4 regions of the Embleya sp. NPDC020886 genome follow, and region 4 is predicted to be linked to each of the others. Evidence: riboswitches for the same ligand, from Rfam matches in the RefSeq annotation. Region 4 holds a riboswitch; each other region holds the start of a gene.
The links. Region 4 has a riboswitch for cyclic di-AMP ahead of ACH4U8_RS28810 (NlpC/P60 family protein). Riboswitches for the same ligand answer to the same signal wherever they lie in the genome.
Positions count from the first base shown of each region.

Region 1: another riboswitch for cyclic di-AMP. It lies ahead of ACH4U8_RS32325 (transglycosylase family protein); the one in region 4 lies ahead of ACH4U8_RS28810 (NlpC/P60 family protein).
Region 2: another riboswitch for cyclic di-AMP. It lies ahead of ACH4U8_RS35805 (transglycosylase family protein); the one in region 4 lies ahead of ACH4U8_RS28810 (NlpC/P60 family protein).
Region 3: another riboswitch for cyclic di-AMP. It lies ahead of ACH4U8_RS26880 (NlpC/P60 family protein); the one in region 4 lies ahead of ACH4U8_RS28810 (NlpC/P60 family protein).

Region 1 is NZ_JBIRRX010000011.1:155,299-162,622, reverse strand. Features, by position in the region: gene ACH4U8_RS32335 (aldo/keto reductase) at 1-837, shown strand, start outside; gene ACH4U8_RS32330 (hypothetical protein) at 938-1,189, opposite strand; cyclic di-AMP (ydaO/yuaA leader) riboswitch at 1,927-2,158, shown strand; gene ACH4U8_RS32325 (transglycosylase family protein) at 2,190-3,473, shown strand; gene ACH4U8_RS32320 (glycerophosphodiester phosphodiesterase family protein) at 3,624-4,688, opposite strand; gene ACH4U8_RS32315 (hypothetical protein) at 5,010-6,473, opposite strand; gene ACH4U8_RS32310 (hypothetical protein) at 6,682-7,324, shown strand, end outside.
Region 2 is NZ_JBIRRX010000014.1:68,636-75,959, forward strand. Features, by position in the region: gene ACH4U8_RS35795 (GtrA family protein) at 1-293, shown strand, start outside; gene galE (UDP-glucose 4-epimerase GalE) at 364-1,332, shown strand; cyclic di-AMP (ydaO/yuaA leader) riboswitch at 1,794-2,015, shown strand; gene ACH4U8_RS35805 (transglycosylase family protein) at 2,020-3,378, shown strand; gene ACH4U8_RS35810 (PIG-L family deacetylase) at 3,489-5,522, opposite strand; gene ACH4U8_RS35815 (bifunctional lytic transglycosylase/C40 family peptidase) at 5,668-6,825, opposite strand; gene ACH4U8_RS35820 (hypothetical protein) at 7,051-7,324, shown strand, end outside.
Region 3 is NZ_JBIRRX010000008.1:153,188-160,511, forward strand. Features, by position in the region: gene ACH4U8_RS26860 (alpha/beta hydrolase-fold protein) at 1-379, shown strand, start outside; gene ACH4U8_RS26865 (alpha/beta hydrolase) at 483-2,114, shown strand; gene ACH4U8_RS26870 (alpha/beta hydrolase) at 2,251-3,801, shown strand; tRNA gene ACH4U8_RS26875 (tRNA-Thr) at 3,883-3,956, shown strand; gene ACH4U8_RS26880 (NlpC/P60 family protein) at 4,112-5,203, opposite strand; cyclic di-AMP (ydaO/yuaA leader) riboswitch at 5,213-5,356, opposite strand; gene ACH4U8_RS26885 (DUF3320 domain-containing protein) at 5,902-7,324, shown strand, end outside.
Region 4 is NZ_JBIRRX010000009.1:104,598-111,921, reverse strand. Features, by position in the region: gene ACH4U8_RS28845 (diaminopimelate decarboxylase) at 1-22, shown strand, start outside; gene ACH4U8_RS28840 (M55 family metallopeptidase) at 19-855, shown strand; gene ACH4U8_RS28835 (amino acid permease) at 957-2,384, shown strand; gene ACH4U8_RS28830 (multidrug efflux SMR transporter) at 2,484-2,804, shown strand; gene ACH4U8_RS28825 (TetR family transcriptional regulator) at 2,801-3,349, shown strand; gene ACH4U8_RS28820 (TMEM165/GDT1 family protein) at 3,611-4,195, shown strand; partial or broken gene ACH4U8_RS28815 (TIGR04222 domain-containing membrane protein) at 4,321-5,109, opposite strand; cyclic di-AMP (ydaO/yuaA leader) riboswitch at 5,517-5,711, shown strand; gene ACH4U8_RS28810 (NlpC/P60 family protein) at 5,718-6,701, shown strand; gene ACH4U8_RS28805 (ROK family protein) at 7,190-7,324, opposite strand, start outside.

The DNA.
Region 1 (7,324 bases), on a different contig from region 4:
TCCGGTGTCTTCCCGCTCGGCGGCGACCTGCCGGTGCACCGGCTCGGGTACGGCGCCATGCAACTCACCGGAACCGGTGTCTGGGGCGAACCAAAGGACCGCCAAGAGGCGATCCGGGTATTGCGCCGCGCCGTCGAACTGGGGGTGAATCTGATCGATACGGCCGACTCGTACGGCCCGTTCGTCAACGAACAACTCATCCGTGAGGCGCTGCACCCGTACGCCGAGGACGTGGTGATCGCCACCAAGGGCGGCTTCGCCCGCACCGGACCGGGCGAATGGCGCGCCCTGGGCCGGCCCGAATACCTGCGCCAGCAGACCGAACTGAGCCTGCGTCACCTCGGCCTGGAGCGGATCGACCTCTACCAGCTGCACCGGATCGACCCGCAGGTCCCGCTCGCGGACCAGCTCGGTGAACTCGGCGCGTTGCAGCAGGAGGGCAAGATCCGGCACATCGGCCTGTCCGAGGTCACCGTGGAGCAGTTGCGCGAGGCCCGGGAGATCGTCGAGATCGTCTCCGTGCAGAACCTGTACAACCTGGCCGACCGCAAGTCGGAGAGCGTGCTCGACTACGCGACGGCCGAGAACATCGCGTTCATCCCGTGGTTCCCGATCGCCACCGGCCAACTCGCGCGGCCGGGCGGTCCGTTGGAGCAGGTCGCCAAGGAACAGGGCGCCGCGCCCTCACAGTTGGCGCTGGCCTGGCTGCTGCACCGCTCCCCGGTCTTGCTGCCGATCCCGGGCACCTCCAGCGTCGCGCACCTGGAGGAGAACACCGAGGCGGCCCGAATCCGACTGTCCGACGAGCAGTTCGAGGCGCTGTCCGCCGCGGTCTGAGCCCGATCGCCGACCCGCCGGGTCGGCCGGAAACGATGTCGAGGGCGGCTGTTCGACCCGCGGGTCCGCGGTGTCGACGGCCGCCCTCGTCGGTATCGGCTCAGCCCGGTGCCGGGACGATCCGCACGCTCCACCCGTCCTCGATCTCGGCGCCGTCGATGGTGATCGCCTCCACCGTGCGCGACCTCGGGTCGATGTCGGCCACCACACCCTCACCCGCGTAGCGCGGATGGCCCGATGCGCCGACCTCGCCGGTGGCCTCGACCACCGCCGAGCGCACCGCCGGGCCCCGGGCGTCGGCGGCCATGTCCTGGTCGTTGAACGGGAAGATGGCAATCTCGAATCGTTCCATGCCCGCCCCCATGCCCCCACCCCCTCCGTCCCAAGCCACCCGATCGACGAGGTTGGCGGGCCTGAATACGGGGGGTGACCGGGGCCGGGCCCGAACGGGACCGGCCGCGCCCGGTGCCGCGAGCGTCCCGTCGCCGGGACCGCCGAGCCGATACGGCTCCCGGTCGCGCTCGACCGGGCACCCGCTACGAGGTCCCGGGAGGCCACCGCCGACAACCCCGAACGCGCCGCCCTGATGCAACGGGCCATCTCGACCCACCCGCGCCACGTACTCGGTATCGACGACGCCGGCCGGGCAGCGAAACAGCAGGCTCTGCCGGAGAGCGTCGCCCCCATGAGGCGGATCGAATCCAAGTGAAGCCCCGAGACGCGCACCACTTCCCGGCGGTCACAACCCCGGCGGAGACCGGGCCGGCAGGCAAATTGGGACGTATATATAGGGGTAATTCGGACACTCCGCTATCGAGCGCATGACGCACGTCACATCGCGCATACCGATGGTCAGGAACTCGTACGCAGCGTGAACCGAGTTTTCCGGAATTTCACCCATGGTGATTCCCCTATCGGCTCAGCGTGAGCAACTCGGGCACAATGCGTACCGCGTCCGGGACTTTAGGTCCCGATATTCCACGCTTACGTCCTGATTTTTCGGTTTCGGCGAATCGTGATGTTTGGTTCCCGGTCGGGGTGTGCGTAGCTTGGTGCTTCGCCACACCGGTCCGGTGCTCGGCGAAATGGTCTCCCGGTTCGCCGAATCCTGCCGCCGGAGCGAGGCCACGGTACGAAACCCGAAAGGCAGGAGCGGGGGAACCAAGTGGAATGCCGTCCCGGGCGTCTGTGACACAGACGCCCATTAGGACGGCTTGGGGTGAAGCCGTGCCCGTCCCTCTCACGAGGGCCGAACACGGCCGGGCGAGACTCTCCAGCCCGAATCCGACAGCTCACTTCGTAGGCGTGGGAGAAGGAAAATCTTCGTGCAGTCGTTCAACACCCCTGCCCGTATGCCCAAGAAGACGCGTCTCGCGCTCACCCTCGGAATGGCCGGCGCGATCGTCGCCGCCCCGCTGATCACCGGTCTCGCGACCGCCAACGCCGCCTCGGTCTCCACCTGGGACAAGGTCGCCATGGGCGAGAGCTCGGGCAACTGGCACATCAACACCGGCAACGGTTTCTACGGTGGCCTGCAGTTCACCCAGAGCACCTGGAACGAGTTCGGCGGTCAGCAGTACGCCCCGCGTGCCGACCTGGCCACCAAGGACCAGCAGATCGCCATCGCGGAGAAGGTCCTCGCCGTGCAGGGCCCCGGCGCGTGGCCGAACACCTCCGGCCCGGCGGGTCTGACCAAGGGCGGCGCCAAGCCCGCCGTCTCGCCGAGCACCAAGGCCGCCGGCTCGGCCAAGACCTCGGTCACGGTGGCCCCCAAGGCCGCCGAGAAGCCGGCCGAGTCCGCGCCGACCACCGCCCCGGCCCCGAAGATCGAGGTCGTCCCGGCCGCCGCGTCGACCACCTCCTCGTACTCCGTGGTCAAGGGTGACACCCTGTCCAAGATCGCCGCGGACAAGGCCGTCACCGGTGGTTGGCACAAGCTGTACGCCGACAACCGCGCCGTAATCGGTGGCAACCCGGACGTCATCCAGATCGGTCAGAAGCTCAAGCTGTCCGGCAAGGCCAAGGCCGCCACCGCCACCACCGCCACCGCCACCGCCAAGGCCGAGGTCGCGCCGAAGGCCGCGCCCAAGACCGAGACCACGACCACGACCACGTCGCAGGCCAAGCCCTCCGCGTCGGTGAAGGTCGCTCCGAAGACCACGGTCAAGGAGAAGGCCCCGGTCGCGACCAAGGGTGCCTCGGTCAAGGCCGGCAGCTCCTCGGTCAACGCCTCCGGCTACGTCGCTCCCGTGAGCGGCTCGCTGGGCACCGCGTTCGGCACCGGCGGCAAGCTGTGGTCCAGCGGCAGCCACACCGGCCAGGACTTCGTGGTCGGCACCGGCACCTCGGTGAAGGCGATCACCTCGGGCACCGTGGTCAGCGCCGGCAACGGTGGCGCCTACGGCAACGAGGTCGTCATCAAGCACGCGGACGGCAAGTACTCGCAGTACGCGCACCTGTCCAGCATCAGCGTTCGCGTGGGTGCCACGGTGAGCACCGGTCAGCAGATCGGCCTCTCCGGCGCGACCGGCAACGTGACCGGCCCGCACCTGCACTTCGAGATCCGCACCACCCCGAACTACGGCAGCGGCATCAACCCGGTCACCTACCTGCGCGCGCACGGCGTCAACCTCTGATCCGAGCGTCAACAGGCAGTAACCGCACGGCAACAGCCGCCGTGTAGTAGCCGCAGCCAGGGCCGGGCCCGTCGACCACGTGTCGACGGGCCCGGCCCTTTTCCGCGCCCGGACCCTTTCCGCGCCCGGCCCCCGGTGCGGCCGGATCGATCAGCCGCGAGCCGGATACCGCTTGGGCAGCGGCAGTCCGCGCGCGGCCAGCAACTCCCGCAACCGGTCCGGGTAGTCGGTGATCAGGCCGTCCACGCCGTCGTCCATCAACTTGGCCATGGTCGCCGGGTCGTCGATGGTCCACGGCACGACCTTGATGCCCCGCGCGTGCGCCCGGGCGACCATCTCCCGGGTCACGTACGGACGGTAGTCGGGATCGGTCACCTTGCCGTTCTGCGGGAAACCGTGCACGGGCGAGAAGGTGCCGGCCCCGAACGAGGCGATCGCGCGCAGCGGGTCGCCGCCGAAGTCGTCGATGTCCAGGCCGCCCAGCCAGGGCGAGGCGCCGGGCTTGCCGACCTGAAGGAAGTCGTAGTTGGTCAACGCGACCAGCGGCAGGCGCGGTTCGACCTGGCGCATGCGCTTGAGCGCACCCCAGTCGAAGCTTTGGATGGTGACCTGGCGCAACAGCCCGGCCCGGCGCACCTCGCGCGCCACCGTCTGCACGAACTGCTCGCGCGGCGCGGTCTCCTGGGGCGCGCCGGCCTCGACCTTGGTCTCCACGTTGAGCTTCACGCCGTGCGCGTGCCGACGCCGGACCAGGTCGAACACCTCGGTGAGCAGCGGCATTCGGGCGCCGGGCGAGGTGGTCTGCGTGGGGAAACCGGGGAACTGCCGCGACCCGCAGTCCAACGTGCGGACCTGGGCCAGGCTGAGCGTGTTGACGTACTTGCCGACGTAGGGGAACTCCGGGTCGCCGGCCCGCACCGGTGCGGTGTCGGCGCACTTGCGCCCGTCGACCTTGCGGTCGTGGGTGACCACGGCGCGGCCGTCCTCGGTGATCTGCACGTCGAGTTCGAGGGTGGACACGCCTACGTCCAGGCCCTTGGCGAAGGAGGCGAGCGTGCTCTCCACGGTCAGCCCGAGACCGCCGCGGTGTGCCTGGAGGTCGAAGGACCCGCGCTGGTTGCCGCCGTGGCGGTCCGCCGCCGCGGCCGTTCCCGGGGCGGCGACGATGGCGGCCCCGGCCAACACCGCAGCCGTGACGGTCTTCCATCCGGACATGGACGTCTCCTTCTCGCTCCGGTCGACGACGGTCGAGCGTCGACGCCCACACCCTGACCCGCGCGACGTGATGCGCGGGGGGTCGGCTCGTGGCGGGCAGGCGAAGAAGAGACGAAGAAGCGGCGGGGCAAAACCCCATCCGGTACCGGAAGACGCCTTGCCGGTAAGGCCGTTGGGCAACCGCGGCAAAGGCCCGGACAACCGGCGGAACACCGACGGCCGGGCGCCGGGCGAGCCGACTTCGGCCCGCCCGGCGCCCGACTCCCGACCGCGGCTTGAGAACACCTCATCAAGCCCGGCCGGTGCCCGATGCCAACCGGTTCACCGGCGGTACAGCACCGCCTCCGGCGCCGCCGCGCTCAGCGTGACCGACTTCGGACGGACCGGCACTGCCCGCCCCGGTCGGTCGTCCGCGCCCAGCAGAAACGCCCGGTTGACCCCGTTCACCGTGATCGTGGAACCGGGGTCGACCCCGGCCACGGTACGAATCGCGACCACCTCGACGATGTCCGACGCCCGCGTCCCGTGCGGGAGTCGGACCGTGGTCGCCGCCGGGTCGTCGCGCTGCAACGACCAGTCCACCCGCGCGCGGTCCGAGCGGTACAGCGTCGGATCGCCCTTGATCCGCACACCGAGCGCGACACCGTTCCAGCCCGCCGCACCGGGCGGCGGCGCCGAGGTGGTCTTGCGGATCACCGCGTACAGGTAGTCCTGCGGGTCGGCGATCAGCGTGGTGGTGTCGGCCGGCGGATCGGCCACGACCCGGCCCTCGCGGCGTACCTCGGCGGTCATCACCGGGTACACCCACGGGTGACGGTCCACCATCTCCTCGCGCGCGGTCTTCTTCGGGTCGACCAGCCGCTCGACCGCCGCCGGCGCGAATCGCATCGGATTGTCCACGACGTCGCACAGGTTGTTGTTCAACGTGCAGGTCTGGAGCAGCGGATGGCCGTCCTCGTAGCGCCCGGCGAACAACTTCGTGCCGTGGTCGGGCGATTGGAAGTAGGCCGTGCCCGGCACCGCCCTGCCTCGTGCGTCCACCTCGACGCGGTAGGCCCACTCTATGTCGGTGGTGCGGCCCCAGCGGGCCATCAGCGCCGGCGTCGAGGTGCCGCCGTCCTCGTTGCTCCACACGATCGTGTAGGTCAGCACCCGGTTGCCGGCGGTCGCCGCCGGGGCCTCCTGGTACCAGGCCAGCACCGGGGTGTCGGAGATCGCGTTCTGGAACGGGCCGGTCGCGCCGCCGGGCACGCCGGGGATGCTCCGCCCGTACAGGACCGGCGCGTTCGCGGCCACGGCGTGCTCGCGCTCCCCGGTGCCGATGGTCTCGGTACGCAGCCGCGAGACCCGCACCACCGAGCCGGCCGCCGAGGACCGGTCGGCCGCGTAGCCCAGGGTCAGCCGGTGCCGTCCCTTGCGCAACGCGCCGAGCGCGAAGCTGCGCTCGGTGGGCGTGGACCCGAAGACCACCACGTCGCCCGCGGGTCGGCCGTCGACGCTCAGTTGCAACACCGCCGACTCCCGGCCCGGGGTGCCCCAGTCGATGCCCGGCGCGGCGACCGTGAGCGTCACCAGAGCCTCGCCGTCGCGCCCGGTCCGGAACGGGACCACCACCGGGCGGCCGTCCCGGTGCACCCCGAACGTGCCGTGCGAGCCCGCCGATCGCTCCGACTCGGCGGCGTGCGCGGCCGGGATCGGGCCGGCCAACAGGGCCGAGACGGCGAGTGCGGCGGAGCCGGCGACTACGGATCGGCGCAGAGCATGGCTACCGGAACGAGCGAACACGAGCATCCCCCGAAGAGCGTCGTCGAACCTGACCCGCCCACCGTGGCCGGCCGGCGGGGCGCGGGCCAACCCCCGCGCGGGCAAATTCCACCAACCGTCATCGGCGGGCCCAGGTCCCGACACGCAACGGCCACGAAATCGCCGATCCGGCACGCCCGATGTCCGATTCGTTCAAGATCCGCGACAATCCGCCCGTTAGCGTCCGGGCATGACGTGGATCACGAAGGACATGGTCGAGCGGGCCGAGCGGTTCCTGTGGACGTCGGGGCGGGTCCTGGAACAGCGGCGCTTCGCATACCTGTTCGGCACACCGGTCGAGACGGCTCGGGCGCCCGGGCCCACCGCGGACGAACGTGCCGGTGTGCTCGACGCGCTGCACGCGTACCGGACCTCGGACGGCGGCTACGCCTACGGCCTGGAGCCGGACGTGCGAGGGCCGCTGCCCCAACCGGCGACGTTGCGTACCGCGATGCCGATCCTGGCGGAGACCGAAGCGCTGCGCGGCCCCGAGTCGGCTCGGCTGTGCGACTGGCTGGCGGGCGTGACGACCGAGGCGGGCGGGGTGCCACCGGCGCTGGCGAGCCTGCGCGACTACCCGCACCCGCCGTGGCTGGTGGTCCCGGATCCGCCGGTCGCGGGCCTGATCCCGACCGGCTGGATCGTCGGCCCGCTCCTGCACGCCGGCGTCGAGCATCCGTGGTTGACCCGGGCGACGGAGTATTGCCGTACCGCCGTCGAGGAGTTGCACACCACCCACCCGTACGAGGTGGAGGCGGCAGTCACCTTCCTCGACGCTCTCCCCGATCGGCCCTGGGCCCGCCGTCGGGCCGAACGACTGGGCGAACTGGTCC
Region 2 (7,324 bases), on a different contig from region 4:
TCATCCTGAGCATGATCGGCTCGTTCTTCATGAACACGTACTTCACCTACAAGGTGCGGCCCACGTGGAAGAAGTTCCTGCTGTTCCCGCTGACCAACGTGACGAACTTCGTGATCACCACGGTGGGCGTCTACGCGCTGGTGTCGTGGGCGTCGATGGACGAGCGGATCGCGCCGCTCGTCGCCGCCGCCGCCGCGATCCCGGTGACGTTCGTGGTCTCGCGCAAGGTGATGATCCCCGGAACCGAACCGCAGCACCGCGTCACCGAGTCGGACTCGACGCCGGTGTCGTGAAGCGGACCGGCCCGCGTCGCCCCGGCCCGGCCTGAGCCGGGGCGAACGGCTCGGCGGTTACGCTGAAGTCATGAAGTGGCTTGTCACCGGCGGCGCCGGATACATCGGGACACATGTCGTGCGGGCGCTGCTCGCGGTCGGCGAGGACGTGGTCGTGGTCGACGACCTGTCCTCGGGCACCCGCGAGTTGGTCCCGGAGAAGGTGCCACTGGTGGTCGGCTCGGTGCTGGATCGGGCACTGCTCGACGAGGTCTTCCGGGCGCACGCCGTGGACGGTGTGGTGCACATCGCGGGCCGCAAGCAGGTGCCCGAATCGGTCGCGCGCCCCCTCTACTACTACGAGGAGAACGTCGAGGGTCTGCGCACCCTGCTGGCGGCCATGGTCGAGGCCGAGGTCACCCGGATCGTGTTCTCCTCCAGCGCCGCCGTCTACGGCATGCCCGACGTCGACCTCGTCGACGAGGACACCCCGTGCGTGCCGATCAACCCGTACGGCGAGAGCAAGCTCGTCGGCGAGTGGATGATCAAGGCCACGGCGCGCGCGCACAAGATCTCGTACGCCTCGTTGCGCTACTTCAACGTCGCGGGCGCGGGCGCGCCGGAGCTCGCGGACAAGGGCGTGTTCAACCTGGTGCCGATGGTGCTGGAGAAGTTGACGGCGGATCAGGCGCCGATGATCTTCGGGGACGACTACGACACCCCGGACGGCACCTGCGTGCGCGACTTCATCCACGTGGTGGACCTGGCCGAGGCGCACGTGGCCGCCACCCGTCGGCTCGCTGGCGATCCGGACGCGCGCCTGGTGCTGAACGTGGGTCGCGGCGAGGGCACGTCGGTGCGCGAGATGGTGGAACTCATCGGCGAGGTCACCGGTTTGCGCGACTTGGCTCCGGAGGTGCGGCCGCGGCGTGCGGGCGACCCGGCCCGGGTGGTGGCGAGCGCCGACCTGATCACCACCGAGTTGGGCTGGAAGGCCCGGCACGACACGTCGGACATGGTGCGCAGCGCGTGGGCCGGTTGGCGGACGCCCCGCGGCTGAGCCGCGGGGCGGGTGGCGTCGCGCCGGGGCCGTCGGCCGCCGGCGCGACGCACCTCGGTCGCCGGTGAGGATCGCCCGGGACCGTGCGGTGGGCGGGAAGTGGCCCGGGACGAATCGGATATGCGGCATTTGACCTGTGGGGCGAATCACGCCCGCCGCGGGTGCGGGCGTTCGCAGCGGTGGGCAAAGGCGCGTTCGCGCGACGCTACCCGCGATGCCGATGTGACGAGCGGGGCGTAGGTGATCGATTCCGGGCGTTCGGTATGGACGGCGACCCGGGGCCACTGTCACGCATTTCCATCGGATCCGGCACGGAACGCCAACTACGGTCCTTTCCGTAAGGGATCATCTACATTGCGCTCAACCGCAAATCGGATATTCGACGTCTATCCGACACGGACTTGTGATCTACGTCCGGGCCTGCTTAGCGTTCGATCCGTCCGTATCCCACACGGACCCCGATCGCCGGTACGCCGAATCCTGTCGCCGGCCGTTCGGGAGGCTGACGAGCACCACACGACAGGAGCGGGGGAACCACAGGTGAACCGCCGCGAACGGCCCCGATCGAAACGATCGGACGCCGCGAACGGCTTGGGGTGAAGCCACGTCCTTCGGGATGTGGCCGGGCTATCGATCTCCGGCCCGAATCCGACAGCTCACCTCGTAGGCGTGGGAGAGGATCCAGCCATGCTGTCCGGAACCGGGCGTCATCGCCGTCGCAGCACCAGTAGGACCACGCGTCTGATCGCCGCGGCGGGTGTCGCCGGAGTCGGCGTCGCCATGCCGATCATCGGCGCGGGCACGGCCCAGGCCGCCTCCGTGAGCACCTGGGACAAGGTCGCCCAGTGCGAGAGCACGGGCAACTGGCAGATCAACACCGGCAACGGCTTCTACGGCGGCCTGCAGTTCACCCAGAGCACCTGGAACGAGTTCGGCGGCACGCAGTACGCCGCGCGGGCCGACCAGGCGACCAAGGGCCAGCAGATCGCGATCGCCGAGAAGGTGCTCAAGAGCCAGGGCCCCGGTGCCTGGCCGGTGTGCTCGGTCAAGGCGGGCCTGACCCGAGGCGGCGCGACCCCCGACGTGGACACCGGCTCCTCGGCCGGCAAGACCGCGCCGAAGTCGACGCCCAAGACCGAGTCTCCCAAGGCCGAGACGCCGAAGAAGACGGTCGCCGCGCCCAAGATCGAGGTCAAGACCGAGGCGCCCAAGACCGAGACGCCGAAGACCGAGACGCCCAAGACCGAACCGGTCGCCAAGGCGGACTCCGCCGCCACGTCGTCCTACGTCGTGGTCGCCGGCGACACGCTCTCCAAGATCGCCGGCGCCGCGCATGTGCCCGGCGGTTGGCCGAAGTTGTACGAGGCCAACAAGAGCGTCGTGGGCGACAACCCCGACCTGATCTTCCCGGGCCAAAAGCTCGCGGTCGACGGCAAGGCCGCGCCGAAGATCGAGGTGCAGAAGCCGCAGGCCCCGAAGGCCGAGACCCCGAAGGCGGAGACGCCGAAGGCGGAGACGCCGAAGACGGAGACGCCGAAGACGGAGACCGCCAAGCCGGCCACGCCGAAGACCTCGGTCAAGACCGAGGCCGCCAAGACCGACTCCAAGCCCGCCTCGGCGAGCACCGAGAAGGCTTCCGGCTCGTACGTCTCCCCGGTCTCCGGCGCCACGCTCACCGCGAGCTTCGGCTCCGGTGGCTCGCGTTGGTCCAGCGGCAGCCACACCGGCCAGGACTTCGCGGTCTCGACCGGCACCACGGTGCGCGCGGTCACCTCGGGCACCGTCGTGTCGGCCGGTTGGGGCGGCGCGTACGGCAACGAGGTCGTCATCCGGCACGCGGACGGCAAGTACACCCAGTACGCGCACCTTTCCTCGATCTCGGTCAAGGCCGGGATGAAGGTGCAGACCGGCCAGAAGATCGCGCTCTCCGGCGCGACCGGCAACGTGACCGGCCCGCACCTGCACTTCGAGGTCCGCACCACGCCGAACTACGGCTCCGCGGTCAACCCGATGACGTGGCTTCGCAGCCACGGCGTCAACGTCTGATCCACCGCTCTCCCGCGCCGAACGGCGGGCGTTCCCCTCGGGGAGCGCCCGCCGTTCGCGTGTCGGGACGGGCGGCACCCGGTCGGCCCGGCCGAATGCCGGGGGCGCGGTCAGGACGGCCGGGCGGTGCGCAACGTGCCGTCCGGCCCGAGCCACAGGGCGACCGGCGCTCCGGCGCCGTCCGACGCGAGGGTGGGACCGACCGCGACCGCGGGCTCGTCGAGCACGAGCGCCGCGCCGGCCGGCCCGACCAGGACCGGGCGGCCGCGGTCGTCCCGGGTGCCCAGGTCCGTGGTGCCGTCCGGCCGGGGCAGCGGGTACAGCGCCTCGTAGCCCGCGCCCGCGCCGCGCGAGGCACCCGGCGACCAGGTGCCGGGCCCGACTTCGAGCACACTCGCGATCTCCGCGGCGCCGGCCCGCCGGTAGGCGACGCCGATCCGACCGTCGGCGCCCACCGACGCCGCGGGCGGGCCCACCGGCCGCTCGGCCGCGATCGTGCCGGGCGGGCCCGACCGGTCGCCGACCACGTCCCAGTGGCGGATGCCCTCGCGGGCCGTGCCGAAGACGCTCACCCCACCGTCCGGGCGGGTCACCGCACTCAACCCCTCGACGATCTCGCCGCCGCCCAGGTCCCGCCAGGGGGACCACGCCTCGCTGCCGGCCGGCCGGAAACGGGTGCTGATCCCCTTGTCCCGATTGCGCACGAACACGTGCAGCCCACCCGTGCCGTCGGCCTGGACCACCGGTGCGCCCGGGCCGCGTTCGCCGTCGTCGGGGCTGCCCAGGGCCCGCCATGGGCCCAATGTGCCGCCGGGCGTCGCCTCGGTCGCGGTGACGATCTCGAACCGGTCCCGATCGGCACGCCGGGCGCCGCCGATCCGCAGCGCGAACACCGCGATCCGACCGTCCGCCGTGCGCACCGCAGCCGGCCCCGGGGCGAGTTCGCCGTCGCCGGGACCGGGCATCGACCGCGCCGGGGACCAGGTCGCGGCGCCGACGCCGTCCTGGGTCCAGCGGGTGATCCGGCCGCCGAGCACCGCCCACGCGGTCAGCCGGCCGTCCGCGCCGAGCACCGGCCGGGGACCGGCGTCCGGGAAGCGATACGTGGTGCTCTGCGGCCAGTTGCTGCGCGCGGCGGTGTCGCGCACCTTGAGATCGCCGCAGTCCACCCGTCCCGGGCAGTACCGCACCCGGTCGGTCCAGCCGTACACCCGGGTGATCCCGTCCTTGCGCTCGCGGGCCTCGGGCGCGAGATTGTGCGGCCAGCGCTCGTTGTAGTAGCCCCGGTAGGCGATCGCCGCCGCGTTCGCGGCCGGCCGCGTGTCGTTGTACCGGCGCAGCGCCTCCCAGGTGAACCGCGCGGCGGCGGTGTGGTCCTGGTGGTCCGAGACGCCGCCGTTGTCCGCGTGCGCCGGGTGTGCCCGGTCGTGCCGTTGTCGATCGGGGTCCGGGTCGAGCGTGCGCACCACGGTCGGCGTCTGGGCCCGCATCAGATCCGCGAGCGAGTCGATCAGACCGTCCCGGGTGTACGCGTACGGCCCGCCGGCCGGTTCGTCCCGGGCGGCCAGCGTGTCGAGTTCGCGTTCCGTGCCGTTCCACAACGTGCGCAGCCGCCCGTGCGCGCCGATGCCCTCCTCCTTGCGGGTGTTGAGGAACACCAGCTTGATGTTCGGGGCGTCCACCAAGTGGTCGAGTTCGGCGTGCGCGCCGTCGCGCAGCCGCACGCTGTGCCGCTCCCAGCGCGCCGCACGATCCCCCAGCGCCATGAACGCGTACGCGGCGCGCGAGCCGTTGTTGCGCGCGGCCGCGTACGCCGACGGATCCGGGCGTCCACCCGGCCCATTGCGTCCGTCCGCCTCGCCGGCGGTGAGAAAGACCGTCACGCTGTCCGTGCCGGCGCGCACCGCCCGATCGACGTCGGGGTTCATGAAGTAGAGGTCGTCGTCCTGATGCGCGACCACCTGCATCACCGCGCCGGTCGGGCCGGACCGCGGCGCCAGGGTCTCGATCCCGATCGGCGAGGTCGGCGCGTGATACGGGGGCGACCCGTAGGGCCCGGTCACCTTCACCACCGCGAGCGCGAAGCCGAGCGCCAGCACGCCGACCACCGCGGTGAACCTGCCGGTGCCGGGGATCATCGCCATCTCGGCCGGGGCCTTTCTGCTGTGCCGTCGCGGGCGGACCGCCTCATCATCGCCGGTCGGCGACCGCGACCCGCACCCGGCACATCCGACGCACCGCGCACGGCCGGCGTGGCCGCGCGACCCGTGCGCCGGATCGCCCCCGCGCTCAGCGCGCCCGTGCGCCGCCCGACCCCGCGGTGCGCGGCTCGGCCGCGGCGGGCAGGCGGGCCGGCACCTTCCCGCCTGCGGCCCCGGACCCACCGGACCCACCGGGGTCGGCGGCCGGACTGCCCGCGCCCGAGTCGTTGTTCGTCGAACCGGGGCGGCGGTCCGGCAGCGACTTGGCGCCCTCGGGAGTGACCCGGGTGGCGCCGATGTAGTCCGGCTTGTCGATCGGGCCGAACTTGATCACCGTGCCGGTGTAGGGCGCGTGGATCATCTGGCCGTTGCCGACGTACATCCCGACGTGGTGGATGCTGCGCGGGTCGCCCAGGTCGGTGGCGAAGAACACCAGGTCGCCCGGGAGCAGTTGGTCGCGGGAGGGATGCCGACCGGCGTTCCACTGGTCGTTGGCCACCCGGGGCAGCTTGATGCCCACGGTGTCGTAGGCGGCCTGGGTCAGCCCCGAGCAGTCGAACCGGCCGCCGTCGGCCGCGGTGCCCTCGCCGCCCCACAGGTAGGGCGTACCGAGCTTGGTCTGCGCCCAGTTGACCGCACCGGCCGCGAGCGCCATCGGCTGCAGCGGGGTCTGCACCACGCCGAAGCTCTGCTCCAGCGAGCGGATGGACTTCACGTAGTCCTGGGTCTGGGTGTACGGCGGGATGCCCTTGTACTGCATCACCCGGTACGCCCCCGCGTTGTACGCGGCGAGCATGTTGTTGGTCCGGTCCCCGGGCACCGAGGCGACATATTTGGCCAACGAGCAGTCGTAGCGCGCGGCGGCCGGGATGGCGTCGGCGGGATCCCACGGACTGGACTTGCCGTCCCCGTTGCCGTCGGTGGCCCATTCCGGCCACGTGGTGGGCATGAACTGGGCGATGCCCTGGGCCCCCACGTTGCTCACCGCGTTCGGGTCGAAGCCGCTCTCCTGGTAGAGCTGCGCGGCCAGCAGCGGCGGCGAGATCTCCGGGCACAGCCGGCCCCACTTGTCGATCGCCGCCGCGTACGCGGCGGGCACCGTGCCGGGCGCGAGCGTCATCGAGCCGCCGGCCCCGGTCTGGCTGCCGGACGCGGATTGCATCGCACCGACGCCTACAGTGAGAAGACCGACGAGACCGAAGGGGACCGCGAATGCGATGCCACCGGCCACCCAGGCTTTGCGCATCGCAGGCACCCCCGATTCTCCGCGGCCGGGACGGGCCGCGACGGACACTCCGAGCACATTGTGCGCGCCGAGATTGCTCAGCGCAATCACCCGTGATACACACAGTGAGCAGACACACTTGCCGAGGTGGTAGCCCGATCGGCTTCCCCACAGCACAATAAACGAACGACCCACTCCTCCGGTCGAATGCGACCGGAGGCAACCAAAAGCCCGACCTCGGGGGCGGTGAACAACGTGTTTCTTGGCGAAGGCAACGGCGGCAACGGCGACATCAATACGATCATCGGCGGCATAGCTCCGAACTGGGGCCCGTTCGCAAGGCTGGGCGGCGAAGCCCGGATCATGGTCGAGGTGATCATGGCCGTGGCCCTGCTGCTATGCCTGGCCATTGCGATCTGGGGCGCTGCGAAGCAACGCATAGGAGCCACCGCGATGCGCGACACGTTCAGCGCGGAGCAGGGCAAGGGCCTCATCATCGCCGGTCTGACCGGCGTCTTCA
Region 3 (7,324 bases), on a different contig from region 4:
CCGCGCCTCGTGGGCGCTGATCGGCGACGGCTCGGGCGGCCTGTGCGCGGTCAAGTACGCGTTGCAGTACCCGCAGTACTACGCGGCGGCGGTCAGCCTGTCCGGCCGGACCACGCTCAAGTCCCCGCTGTGGGACCTCGATGCGGCGACGAAGGCGGCCAAGGCGGCGAACGAGCCGGTCAAGCTGCTCGACGCGCGGCCCGACGTACAGATCCTGCTCTCCGGTCAGACCGGCGGCAGCGAGTTCGCGGCGAAGGCCAAGGCGCCGACCGCGGTCAAGGCGATCACGGGCTCGGGCGGGGCCTCCGGCGACATAGTGCGTCAGCTCCCCGAAGCGCTCACCTTCCTCGGCCGCAACACGCGGACCCCGGCGGCGTGACGCGGCGCGGGACCGGGCCGGGAACCCTCGGGTGGGGGATCGCGGCCCGGGTCCGGTGCGTACCGCTCGTGCGTGACTTTTCGTTCGATGGTAGGCAGTACGCGTGAAACGAATATCCCGGGTGGGACTCCTCGGCCGCGCGGTCCCGATCGCGCTCGCCGTCGCGACAGTCGCGAGTTGTACGGTCGCGTCCGATCTCGGTGATGCCGCGGGGGGTGCTCGGCCCAATGCGGTCCGGCCCACCGCGGCCGGCGCCAAGGGGCCGGCCACGCCCGGGGACCCCGATCCCCGACTGGCGCGGTTCTACACCCAGCAGCCGACCTGGAAGGCGTGCGAGAGCGACGACGCCGACCAGCGCAGCCAGGCCAAGGCGTTTCGTTGCACGACGTTCACCGTGCCGCTCGACTACTCCCGGCCGACCGGCAAGACCATCGACATCGCGGTCACCCGCAAGACCGCGGCCAAGCCCGGGCAGCGGATCGGTTCGTTGTTGCTCAACCCCGGCGGTCCGGGCGGCTCCGGCGTCGAGGCGGCGTGGTGGATGGCCGACGACACCATCGGCAAGCCGGTCCAGGACGCCTACGACCTGATCGGCTTCGACCCGCGCGGGGTCGACCGCAGCGCGCCGGTGAAGTGCATGACCGACGCCGAGCGGGACGCGTACGTGGCCGAGGACCTGCCCGAGGACCCGGCTCGGGCCGAGGCGCGCTCCAAGGAACGGGACCGGACCTACGCGGCGGAGTGCCAGAGCCGCTCCGGCGAACTGCTGCCCTTCGTCGGCACCGACAACGCCGCCCGCGACATGGACGTGCTGCGCGCGGCCCTGGGCGACGAGAAGCTCAACTACCTCGGCTTCTCCTACGGCACCTACCTGGGCGCCACCTACGCGGAACGTTTCCCGACCCACACCGGTCGACTGGTCCTGGACGGCGCGGTGGACCCGGCCGCGGACAACCTGAGCGCGTCGGTCGAGCAGCAGGTGGGCTTCGACCGGTCGTTGCGTCGATTCGCCGAGGACTGCGCCGGGCGTTCCGGCTGTGCGCTGGGCGGCGATCCCAAGACCGCGCCGACCAGGGCCGCCGACTTCCTCGACGGTCTCCAGGAGAACCCGCTCACCGGCCGGGGCGGCCGCAAGCTCACCTCCAGCATGGGTTGGACCGGGGTGATCAGCCTGCTCTACGGCGACAAGGACACCGCGTGGAAGTACCTGCGCGACGCGCTCGCGGACGCGATCGTGCGCAAGTCGCCGGACGCCCTGCTCTTCTACGCCGACAACTACAACGGGCGGGACGAGGAAGGGCACTACGACAACAGCTCGGACGCGTTCATCGCGATCGGCTGTGCGGACGGGTCCGGGGACGCGCCGACGCCGGCGCAGGTGCAGGCCGCGCTGACCCGACTCAAGGCCGAGGCGCCGCTGCTGTCGCGCGATGTCACCGCCGAGGATCTGACCGGACAGAGCTGCGAGGACTGGCCGTTCAAGTCGCCGACGAAGCCGCACGCGATCCGCGCGCAGGGCAGCGCGCCGATCCTGGTGGTCGGTACGACGGGTGACCCGGCCACGCCGTACGCCTCGGCGGAGAAGCTGGCGGGCCAGCTCGCCGACGCGACGCTGCTGACCTTCGAGGGCGAGGGGCACACCGCGTACGGCGGCAACAGCGCGTGTGTGGACGGGGCGGTGGAGGGGTTCCTGCTGCGGGGGACGATGCCGGCCAAGGGGAAGCGGTGTAGTTGATCGGCGGTCGGGCGAGGCGTCGGGTCGTCGCGTCGTTGGGGTGTATCGCGGGGTTGCGTGGTTACCCTCCCCAGGGGGTGCACGCCGCGCGGTGCGTGGTGCACGGTTCCACCGGGCTAGTCGAGGAGCGGGTCGCATGATGCGGGGTTCGTGCGCGAGGGTCGTGGCGGCGGCGATCGGCCTGTTCCTGGTGGCGGGATGCGGCTCGGGATCGTCGGCGAAGTCGCCGGACCGGGTCGCGGACACGGCGAAGGCGCCCGCGACCGGCGACCCGGACGGCAAGGCGATCGACCAGGCACCGCCGACCGCGGCGGTCGAGCCGATCGGGTGGACCGCGTGTACCGGCGGCTTCCAGTGCGGCACGCTCCAGGTGCCGCTGGACCACGCCAAGCCGGACGGGCCGAAGATCAAGCTCGCGGTGATCAGGAAGCCCGCCGTCGGCGCGAATCGCATCGGCTCGCTGGTACTCAACCCGGGCGGCCCGGGTGGCTCCGGCCTGGACTTCGCGCAGTACGCGGCCACCAGGTATCCGGCCGAACTGCGCAAGCGGTTCGACATCGTCGGCTTCGACCCGCGCGGCGTCGGTCGCAGTACCGCGATCGGCTGCCTGAGCGACAACGCGATGGACACCTTCACCCAGCTCGACGCGACGCCGGACACTCCCGACGAGGAACAGGCGTGGCTGGACGGCACCGGCGCGTACGGGCGGGCCTGCGAGGCCGACTCGGGCGACCTCCTGGGCCACGTGAGCACCGTGGACGCGGCACGCGACATGGACCTGCTGCGGGCGGCCCTCGGCGACGCGAAGCTCTACTACCTGGGCGCGTCGTACGGGACCTTCCTCGGGGCGACGTACGCCGAGCTGTACCCCAAGCGGGTCGGCCGGCTGGTCCTGGACGGCGCGATGGATCCGAGCCAGCCGGCGGTGGCCGCCAACAAGGTGCAGGGCGGCGGCTTCGAGACCGCGCTGGCGGCGTTCCTGGACAACTGCGTCGGCGGCGGCTCGTGCTCTCTCGGCGCGACCCGCGAGGCCGGACTGGCCAGGATCCGCGGCCTGCTCCAACAGCTCGACGCCCGCCCGCTGTCCGGCGACGGGACCCGCAGGGTCACCGAGTCGATCGCGACCACGGGCATCCTGTCGCCGCTGTACTCCAAGGACCAGTGGCCGGATCTGCGACAGGCGCTGGAGGCCGCGCTGCGCGGCGACGGGCAGCCGCTGCTCGAACTCAACGACCAGTACTACGAGCGTGGTCCGGACGGAAAGTACAAGAACCTGATGGCCGCCAACGCGGCGGTGAACTGCCTGGACGCGCCGCCGGCCGCGACGTCCCGCGAGGACGTCGAGCGGGAGCTGCCCGGCTACCTGGCCGACTCGCCGACCTTCGGCCGCAACCTCGCCTGGGCGGGCCTGACCTGCGCCTCCTGGCCGACCCCGCCGACCGGCCGGCCGCACCCGATCAGGGCCGAGGGCGCCGCCCCGATCCTGGTCGTCGGCACCACCCGCGACCCGGCCACGCCGTACTCCTGGGCCCAGTCCCTGGCCGGCCAACTGGCCTCCGGCAGCCTCCTGACCTACGACGGCGACGGCCACACCGCCTTCGGCCGAGGCAGCGACTGCGTCGACCGCACGGTGGTCGACTACCTCACTCAGGGCACCGTCCCCACCAAGGGCAAGACCTGCCGCTGACCCCCGCCAAAGCCGCGTGTGGACCACCCCGACGGGTGTGTACACTCATTCCCTGTCGCCACCTTCAAGGTGGACCGACAAGCCGCCTTAGCTCAGTCGGCTAGAGCGACGCACTCGTAATGCGTAGGTCAAGGGTTCGACTCCCTTAGGCGGCTCCTCGAAGGCCCAGGTCAGTTGGTTTCTGATCTGGGCCTTTTGCATTTTCGGGGTCGGTCCGGGCGTGATGTGTCGACGAATCGGCGCTCGGACGGGCCGGGGTATGCAAAACCCCGGCCGGGTTTCCGGCCGGGGGCATTGTGTGCGCGGGGGGTCAGCTGGGGCGAATGGCCGCGTAGAAGGGCATCGAGTCGAGCGGGGCCTTGGTTACGTTCTTGCCCGGTCGCGGGGCGTGCACGATCTGGCCGTTGCCGATGTACATGCCCACGTGCGAGTTGTCCGAGAAGTAGAACACCAGGTCGCCCGGCTGGAGGGCGCTCTTGGCGATCCTGGGACCGTCGTTGACCTGGGTCCAGGTGGTGCGGCTGAGCGAGACGTTCGCCGCCCTCCAGGACGCCTGGGTCAGGCCCGAGCAGTCGTACGAGCCGGGACCCACGCCCCGGGGCGCGTACGGCTTGCCGATCTGCGCCAGCGCGAAGTTGATCGCGGCCTGGGCCCGGCCGGAGGCCGGGATGTTGGTCGCCGGCGGCGGCGAGTCCGGCTTGTCCCGCGAGCTGCGGTCGGCGTCGCTTCGCGCACCGGTGTCGTTCTTGTGCTCGTTCGAGTTGAGGATCTCGTCCTGCTGCTTCTTGTCCAGCGTGTTCAGCAGCCGCTGGGCCTCGGCGAGCTTGGTCTGGATCTCGTTCTTGTGCGTGTTCAGCTCGGTGCGCAGCTTTTCCAGCGCGGAGAGCTGCGCGGTGGCCTCGGTGCGGTCCTGCTGGAGGACGCGGGCCTGCGCCGCGATCTGCTTCAGCTTGGCGGCCTGCTGGCCGTCGAGCTGGGACATCATCTGCGACTTCTGCAGGTAGCCCTCGGGGTCGCCGCTGAGCGCGAGCGAGAGCGACGGGGGCAGGCCGCCGGTGCGGTACTGGTTGGCCGCCAGGACACCGATCTGGTCGCGCAGGGTGTTGAGCGCGGCCTGTTCCTCGGTGATCCGGGCCTGGGTCTGGCTCGCCGTGCCCTGCTGCTTGGTGATCTGCTCGTCGACGCCGTTGGCGGCTTCGGTGGCCTTGATCACTTCGCTGTGCAGTTGGTTGACGCGATCCTTGGTCTGCTGGAACGACTGCGCGGGGTCGGCGCTCGCGGTGCCGGCGAAGGTCATCACGCCGGTCATCGTCGCCGCGGCCGTGACGACGGTCGCTGCGGTACGCACGGCGGTGCGCGGCTTGGGCTTTCGGTGCTGCCCGGATCGACGTTGGGTCGCCACTGGTGGCGGGTCTCCTTCCTCGGCCGCCTACCGGGTTAGCTGACGGGTTCGGGCGGAAGAAGACGCCCTACGGTGCCGAGGCACCGATTCACCCCAGGGACTGCGAGGGTCCCCGGTTCCGGCTTCGCGTCGCAACGACGGCGATCACTCACCGTCACCAAAACTCGTCCCCGAATTCGGCGGAGGCGATCGTGTCGACCGGGATGGCCGACGTCGAACCGATCGCCTTATCGCAGAACGATAGTCACAGGGGTGTCACGGTCGGCACCGGGAGCCTCTGCATTGCCAAAACTTTACCAAGACTTCCGTTTCATTCTCCGCTTATTACGGGAAAAGCGCGCGGATGCCCGAAAATCGATCTTGGACCGATTTGGCAATGATTGGCGGCGTGGATCAGCCGCCGGCCCAACTCCATCGATGTCACCGAACGTGAGAAATTGGTCGTCCGCAGAGCTGTGGGCCGCAGGGGTTGTCGCGTCGGCTTCGGGGCCGCGGCGGTGCGCGATAAAGCCGAAGCCACGCGCCGCGAACGCGGTTCACGGTGTGGTTGTTTCGGAGTCGTCGATCGTCCGATGGGCCTTATGGGGACGGCTGTTCGGGTGACTGGTGCGTCGGACTGCCGGCACTGAATACTTACTGCGGCCGGGGGGCCGAGGTGGGGTGCCTCCTGTGCGTATCCGCTTCGGAGGTACGTCTGCATGCAGAGTTCGCGAACGGCCGGAGTTGCGCAGCCTGGCAGTGGGGACGACGCGGCGCTCGCGCGATTGAGGGGCGTCCTGGGCGGTTGGCGGGACTCGCTGCTCGACCTGGGCGGGCGGAACCGGCTGTTGAACTTCCGGCACACCCGGATTGCCACTCTGGAGGTCGTCGCGCCGGACGCCGCCGCCGTGTTGGCCGGATTCGCTCGCGGCTGGCCGTTCGCTCCCGTCGAGTCCGACGGACGGGTCGAGGCAGGCACGGAGGCGGAGGAGGCCGAACCGGGCACCGAGACCTTCCTCGCGTACGACCTGGGTTCGGAGGCGGGCCGCACCGGTCGTGCCGACGGCCTGGTGACCCGGAAGAACACGCAGGCAGGGCTGGACGCGTCGCTCTACCAACTGCGGCAGAAGTCGGGTCAGATGTACATCGACTACGGCTTGTGGGTGCTCTGGCTGGGCGTCGGCATGTTGGAGTGGCGGGAGGCGGGCGCCGCGGAGACGTGCTTTGCTCCGCTGCTGCTCGTACCTGTGGAGCTTCGTCGGGACGCGCGGAGGCAGACGCGACTGCACCTGGCGGAGGACCAGGACCGGATCCACAATCCCGCGCTCGCGGTCAAGTTGGAGCAGTTGGGTGTCGACTGGAGCACGGTGGCCGACTGCGACGTGCTCGATTCCGACGCGGTCCTGTCGGCCGCCCGGGAGATCGCGGGCACGCAGCAGGGTTGGTCGGTCGAGGACCGCGTGGTGCTCGGCCTCTTCTCGTCGCACAAGGAGGCCATGTACCAGGATCTCCAGCAGAACGAGGAGCGCATCCTGGCCCATCCGCTGGTGCGAGCCGTCGGCCTCGGCCCCGACGCGGGACTGCCCGACGACCTGATCGACTTCGAGCCGCCCGAGATCGACCGCATCGACGAGATCCAACTGCCCGAGCGGACCCCGCTCGTGCTGAACGCGGACTCCTCGCAGCGGCAGTGCATCGCGGCCGCGCTGGACGGGCGTTCCTTCGTGATGAGCGGTCCGCCCGGTACCGGCAAGAGCCAGACGATCACCAACATGATCGCCGCACTCATGCATGCCGGCCGGTCCGTTCTGTTCGTCAGCGAGAAGGCCGCGGCGCTCGACGTCGTCCGCAATCGGCTCCGAGGTGTCGGCCTCGGGGACTTCGTAATGGCCCTGCACAGCGGTGACACCGGCAAGAAGGCGGTGGCGACCGAGCTGGAGCGGGTGCTGACCACCGAGGTACGGATCACCGGGGCGGCCGAGCACGAACTCGATCGGGCCCGTCGCCTGCGCGAGGAGCTGTCCGCCTATGCGGCGGCGATGAACCACACCCGTGAACCGCTCGGCCGTTCCCTGCACGACGTCCTGGGCCGCCTGGTGCTGCTGGAGCAGGCGGACACGCCGCAACTCACCCTCGGCGCGC
Region 4 (7,324 bases):
CCCCGAGGAGGTGGCGGTATGACCCGCGTGCTGATCTCCGCCGACATGGAAGGCGCCACCGGCACGGTGCTGCCGGCCGACGTGACCGCCGGCAACCCGCGCTACGAACGTTTCCGGCGCCTGCTCACCGGCGACGTCAACGCGGCCGTGGCCGGCTTCCTGGACGGCGGTGCCGACGAGGTGATCGTCAACGACGCGCACTGCGGCATGGACAACGTGCTCCTGGAGGAACTCGACCCGCGCGCGCTGCTCATCGTCGGCCGCAACAAACCCCTCGGCATGCTCCAGGGGCTCGAACTCGGCGTGGACGCACTGGCGTTCGTCGGCTACCACACCGGCGCGGGCGAGGCCGGCGTGCTCGCCCACACCTACCTCTCGCACAGCGTGCTCGCCGTCCGCGTCGACGGGCGCCCGGTCGACGAGGGAAGCTTCAACGCGCTCGTCGCGGCCGAGGCCGGGGTCCCGGTGGTGCTGGTCACCGGTGACGACCCGACCTGCGCCCGGGCCGCCCGCTACGCCCCGGGCTGCCGTACGGTCACGGTCAAGACGGCCATCTCCCGCCACGCGGCGATCTGTCGCACCCCTGCGGCGACGGCGACCGACATCCGCCGCGAGGCCGCCGCCGCGTTGGCGGTCCCGCCGGCGCGGCCCACCGCGAAGCCGGCCGCCCCGCACGTGGTCGAGGTCGACCTGGACAGCCCCTACCTCGCCGAACGCGCGAGCGCGGCGGCCGGGGTCGACGTCGTCGGCCCGCGCACCGTCCGGCTGGACGCCCCCGACGCCCGCGAGGCGCTGCGCCGGTTCCGGGCCCTGACCTGGGTGATCGGCGCCGGCCGCGAGGGCGACTGGACCTGACCGGCCCCTCCCCCGGGCAATCGCCCGAACCGGCGCGCCACCACACTCCGGGGCCGCCGTCTCCCCCTGCCTCCCCCGTTCCCCGCCATGCAGGAGTCTCCATGTCGCAACCCACACCCCCGACCGAGCAACCCCGACTCAGCCGTTCGCTCCGCAACCGACACATGGCCATGATCGCGATCGGCGGGGCGATCGGGGCCGGTCTGTTCGTCGGCAGCGGCAGCGTGATCAAGACCGCCGGCCCGGCCGCGATCGTGTCCTACTGTCTCGCCGGCGCACTGGTGTTGTGCACGATGCGGATGCTCGGCGAGATGGTCGTCGCCAGGCCGTCCTCGGGCTCGTTCTCGGACTACGCGCGCACCGCCATCGGGCCCTGGGCGGGCTTCACGATCGGCTGGCTGTACTGGTACTACTACGTGGTCATCGTGGCCGTCGAGGCGGTCGCGGGCGCCGCGATCCTGCACGCCTGGCTCGACCTGCCGCTGTGGGTGCTGGCGATGGCCCTGATGGCGGTGATGACCGCGACGAACCTGCTGTCGGTGAAGTCCTTCGGCGAGTTCGAGTTCTGGTTCTCCTCGGTCAAGGTCGCCGCGATCATCGCCTTCCTCGTCGTCGGCGGTCTGCATGTGTTCGGCGCGTGGCCGGGGAGTTCGTTCGACTTCGCCAACCTCACCTCGCACGGCGGTTTCGCGCCGAACGGCTTCACCTCGATCTTCTCCGCCATCGTCGTGGTCATCTTCGCCTTCGGCGGCGCCGAGATCGTCACGATCGCCGCCGCCGAGAGCAAGGAGCCCGAGCGTTCGGTGGCGCGGGCCACGACCGGCATCATCTGGCGGATCATCCTGTTCTACGTCGGCTCGATCTTCCTCGTCGTCACGATCGTCCCGTGGGACGGCGCCGAGGTGCTGGCCAGCCCGTACGTCGCCGCGTGGGACATCATCGGCCTGCCCGGCGCGGGCACCGTGATGGACGTGGTGATCCTCACCGCGGTGCTCAGCGTGCTCAACTCGTCGGTGTACGTGTCCTCGCGCATGCTCTTCGCGTTGGCCTCGCACGGCGACGCCCCCAAGTGGTCGGTCAAGACCAGCAGGCGCAACGTCCCGGTGCGGGCGATCCTGGCCGGTACGGTCGTCGGCTGGGTCTCGGTATTGCTCGCCTACCTGTCGCCGGACACCGTGTTCACCTATCTGGTCAACTCCTCCGGCGCGATCGCCATCTTCATGTACATCATGATCGGCGCCTCGCAACTGCGGATGCGGCGCCGGTTGGAGCGTGAGGCTCCGGAGCGACTGACCCTGAAGATGTGGCTGTTCCCCTATCTCACCTGGATCGTGATGGCGGGCTTCGTCGCCGTGCTCGTGGCGATGGCGGTCATCGACGACCAGCGCACCCAACTGTTCACCAGCCTGGGCAGCCTCGCGGTCGTGCTCGTCGCGTACGCGATACGCCGGACCCACGGGCCGCGCCCCGGCGGATCGGGTGACTCCCGAGGCGCGCGAGCCGTCCCGGAAGCCGTCTCCACCCCGTAGCCCGCGGCCCACTCTCCTCGCCGACGCCCTGGACACACCCCTGCCCGGGACTTGTACATTTGTACTTGTACATCTGTGCCACTCGGAGGGGAGAGGGCCGTGGCCTGGTTGTTCCTGGGGTTGGCGATCTCGTGTGAGGTGATCGCGACCAGCCTGCTCAAGAGCACGGACGGGTTCACCAGGTTGTGGCCGACCGTGACGTGTCTGGCCGGATACGCGGGGGCGTTCTACCTGTTGACGCTGTCGTTGCGGCAGTTGCAGGTGGGCACCGCGTACGCGATCTGGTCCGGGCTCGGGACCGTGGCGATCGCGCTGGTCGGGGCGGTGTTCCTGAACGAGCCGGTGACGCTGCTCAAGGCGTTCGGGATGGCGCTGGTGATCGCGGGCGTGGTGGTGCTGAACCTGGGCGGTGCGCATTGACCACGACCCGCGATCCCGAGGGGCGGCGGCTGCGGATCGTGCGCGGCGCGTGCGAGGTGATCGCCGAGGTGGGGGTGGGCAACACCACGCATCGGCTGGTCGCGGCCCGGGCCGGCGTGCCGCTGGGGGCGACCACGTACTACTTCGCGTCGCTCGACGACCTGGTCGCGGCGGCCCTCGCGCACGCGTCGAGCGAGACGGTGGCGCTGTTGGCGCAGTGGGTGCGCCGAACCCGCGATGCCGAGGACCTGCCGGAGGTGCTCACCGCCCTCACCGCCGAATACCTCGCGGACCGCCCGCGCGCGCTGGTGGAATACGAGTTGTACCTGGCGGCGGCCCGCAGCCCACAACTGCGCGGGTTCGCCGTGGCGTGGGTCGAGGGGGTCGGCGACTTCCTGTCCGCCCGGGTCGGCGCGCAGGCGGCCGCGGCGGCGCTGGCGGTGTTGGACGGCACCATGTTGCAGGTGCTCACGCTGGGCACTGATCTGGACGAGGCACAACTGCGCTGGTCGTTGGCACGGGTCCTGGCCGCGCCCCCGTCGTAGTCGGCCGGCCGGCCCGGTGCGGTAGGGTCGGCGACAGCGAAGGGGAGTAGCCCCGCAAACCGGTCGTCGACATGCTGGAGTCCTCGGACTCCCGGTGGCCGGGCCCGTGCTCCAGGCGGGCGGGCGAGACCTTCGGCCAGGTACCGACGCATCCGCGTTCCACGCGGCTGCACCCGTCGTGCCGGGCCGAGTGGTCCTCCGGTCGCCGAGCGGCGCCTTCGTGAAGACCCGGAGGCCCGGCTCTCGCAGAAAGCCACCCGGATGCACCTCGACCCTCTGGCGATCCTGACCGCCTTCGGGCTGATCTTCCTCGCCGAGCTCCCGGACAAGACGATGTTCGCGTCGCTTGCCATGGGCACCCGCATGCGACCGCTCTACGTCTGGTTCGGCACCTCGACCGCGTTCGTCGTGCACGTCGCGATCGCCGTCGGCGCGGGCGGTCTGCTCGGCCTGCTGCCCGGCTGGATCGTCAAGCTCGTCTCTGCCGCGCTGTTCGGCTTCGGCGCCTTCATGTTGTTGCGCGGCGGGGCGGGGGACGACGACGAGGACACCGCGGGCAAGACCGTGACCGGGTTCTGGCCGGTCTTCTCCACCGCGTTCATGGCCGTGTTCATCAGCGAATGGGGCGACCTCACCCAGATCACCACCGCCAACCTGGCGGCCACCAACGGCACCTGGTCCACCGCGATCGGCTCGGCCGCGGCGCTGATGTCGGTCTCCGCGCTGGCGCTGCTCGCGGGACGGTTCATCGCCAAGCGGGTCCCGTTGCAGACGGTGCAGCGGATCGGCGGCGTGTGCATGCTCGGACTGGCGATCTGGTCCCTGGTGGAGGCGTTCACGGGCTGAGCGGCGCGACGCGGCATGCGCGTCCGGCCCCGATGCGCCCGGCCTGCGCCCGGTCGGCCGGACGACGGCGTGGGCGGCGAGGGCATCAGGGACGCGCGGACGATCGGGTCCGGGATGGCTTCCGGGCCGAAGATCGCGATCCGGGTCGGCACGTCCTCGTCGGAGTCCGTTTGCACGGTCGGCGGCATCCGACGCAGCGTGGTGATCCGGGCCCGGCCCGCCACGGTCTGCGCGGCGAGCGGCCGGGTGAACAGTCGCGGTACCAGGGCGATCAGCGCCAGGACCGACACCGTGGCGCAGCCCGGCGAACCGGTCATCCCTTCGGCGACGCCGAGGCCGATGCCGAGGAACAGGACGACACACAGGCCGCAGGTGCCACGCGGGTCGACGTCCCGCTCACTCGGCAGCAGGCCGTCCTGTTCCAACCGGGTCCGCGCCGGTCGCCATCCGGCGGTCGGCCCGGACCGGGCGACCGCGTCCACGATCGGCCCGATCAGGGCGGTTCGGGCCGCGCCCACCGCGTCGAAGACGGTGCGCTCGACCGGGTCGTCCGGCTCGGGTGCGAGCAGGCTGATCCGACGATCCGCACCGATCACCGCCCGCCGACGGCGGTGCATCGCCACGAGCGCGACCTGGGCGAACCGGGTCGAACCGCCGGCGAGCAGCGCGATCTCCCGGAAGTCGAGAACGCGCTCGGCGGTGGCCGGCGCCGGGCGCCTGCGCAACCGGTACGCCCGCCCGAACCGGAGCAGGCAGGCAACCACGAACCAGCCGAGGCAGGCCGCGGACACGAGCAGGTACCACCGGGCCTGGCCCGCCGGGAGGGACCAGTGGGTCGGGTCCCGGCCGGCCTGCCCGTTCGTCGACGCCCGCGCCGTTCCCGCGGCGATGCCCTCGCGCACTGCGGCGATCATGCCCCCACCCCCGGTATTCGCGATCGGCGGCGCGGCGCCACGCCCGTGCGCACCACGGTGCCGCCTCGTCGCCGGCGCGTCCGGTGGAACCCCCTCGCACCTTGCTTCGCGAACCGGCCGAAATGTGATGTAGGCCGCATGGATAAAACGGACATAAATTACTTAGCCGACTTCGGGTGGTAATTCATTTTCCGCGACCCGGCATGAATCTCGATTATTTTCCGTGACCGAATGATCACGCCACTCTCCGAGATATCCCCTCGTCATGAGTGGTGCATCGACCGGTGGGCCGGCCGAGATGTCGCACTTATTCCGCCTTTACACCGGAGGCAAACTCGGCGTTTCGGTTGTGATCCGGCATCCGTATTGCCTACCTTTCTCGCCGATTCACCTTTCGGGTGAACCCTGTCGCCGGTACGCCGAATCCCGTCGCCGGCAGCGGGAGGTCTACATCGAAGAATCCGACGGGAGCGGGGGAACCAGGTGAATCGCCGTGGCCGGGATCGTTCCGGTGACGGCTAGGGGTGAAGTCGCGTGTTGCGCGACCGGGCTGCTCCAGTCCGAATCCGACAGCTCACCTCGTAGGCGACAGGAGAGGACCCCATTTCATGCTGTCCGCAAACGCTCGTCATCGCGCCGCTCGACCCACCAACGTCCGCCGCTTCGTCGCGGCGGTGGGCATCGCCGGCATGGGTGTCGTGATCCCGGTCGCCACTGCCGGTACGGCCCACGCGCAGGCCCCCTCCACCTCCGAGCAGGCCCCCTCCGGCGCCTCCGCCGTGCTGTCGGCGGTCCCGACCGCCGCGGTCGAGGCCGCCCCGATCCAGGCCGCACCCGCCGCGCCGGAGACCGCCGCGCCCGCCGACAAGGCCGGCTACGTGGTCAAGGCCGGCGACACGCTGTTCGGGCTCGCCCAGACCAACCAGGTCACCGGCGGCTGGCAGAGCCTGTACGAGATCAACCGCGATGTGCTCCGGTCCGGCCCGGACCTGATCCGGATCGGCCAGACCCTCCGGCTGACCGGCTCGGCCCCCGTGCTCTCCAAGGCCGCCGCGCCGGCCCAGCCGAGCATCAAGGTGCAGCCGAAGACCGGCGTCACGCCCGGCAAGACCACCCCCAAGCCGGCGAGCAAGCCGTCCGCCGACGTGTCGGTCAAGCCCGCCGCCAAGACCCCCGCCAAGCCCGCCACCGGCGGCTCGAAGGGCAACCAGGCGCCGAGTGGCGGCTCGTCCACCGCGTCGAGCAGCAAGGCCGCCCAGGCCGTGGCCTTCGCCAAGGCGCAGATCGGCAAGCCGTACGTGTACGGCGCCACCGGCCCGAACGCCTACGACTGCTCGGGTCTGGTCCAGGCCGCGTACAAGTCGGCCGGCATCTCGCTGCCGCGCGTGACCAACGACCAGTTCGCCGCCGACCCGCGCGTGTCGATCGCCAACCTGCAGCCGGGCGACCTGGTGTTCTTCTACTCGGGCATCAGCCACGTCGGCATCTACATCGGCGACGGCAAGATGGTGCACGCCGCGAACTCGCGCAAGCCGGTCGAGATCTCCTCGATCAACACCATGCCGATCGCGGGCGCCACGCGTCCTTCTTGATCGACCCGCCGAGACCGACGCCTCGCCGTCACGCCCCGGCAACACACCGGCGCCGTGCCCCTCGACCACCACCGAGGCGCACGGCGCCACACGTGTCCCCCCGACACCTGAACCACACCCGAACCGGCCCCGCAAGCCCGGTCCGCCCCTCCGACCCGAACAAAACCCATCGACCCGACCACCGTCCAACCCCAAGCCCACCGCCCGAGCCAAGCGCTCCGGCCCACCCGGCCTTCGACGCCAAGCCCTCGGCCCATGCCGGCCCCATCAGCCCGGCCGGCGTTTGAGGCCAAGCCCTCCGCCCAAGCCGGCCCCATCAGCCCGGCCGGCGCCCGCGGCGAAACCCTCCGCCCGACCCAGCCCGTTCAGCCCGGCCGGCGTTTGAGGCCAAGCTCTTCAGCCCGGCAGGCGTTTGAGGCCAAGCCGTCCAGCCCGGCCGGCGCGTTGAGGCCGGCCCCTTCAGCCCGGCCGGCGTTTGAGGCCACTTTTCAAGCCCGGCCGGCGTTTGAGGCCAAGTCGGCGGATCCCGGAGACCGCAGCAACACCTCCGCGGCCAGCGAGACCGCCCCACGAAGCGCCGCATCCTGCAGGAACCGCGCCCGCACGACCACCGGCGGAAACGG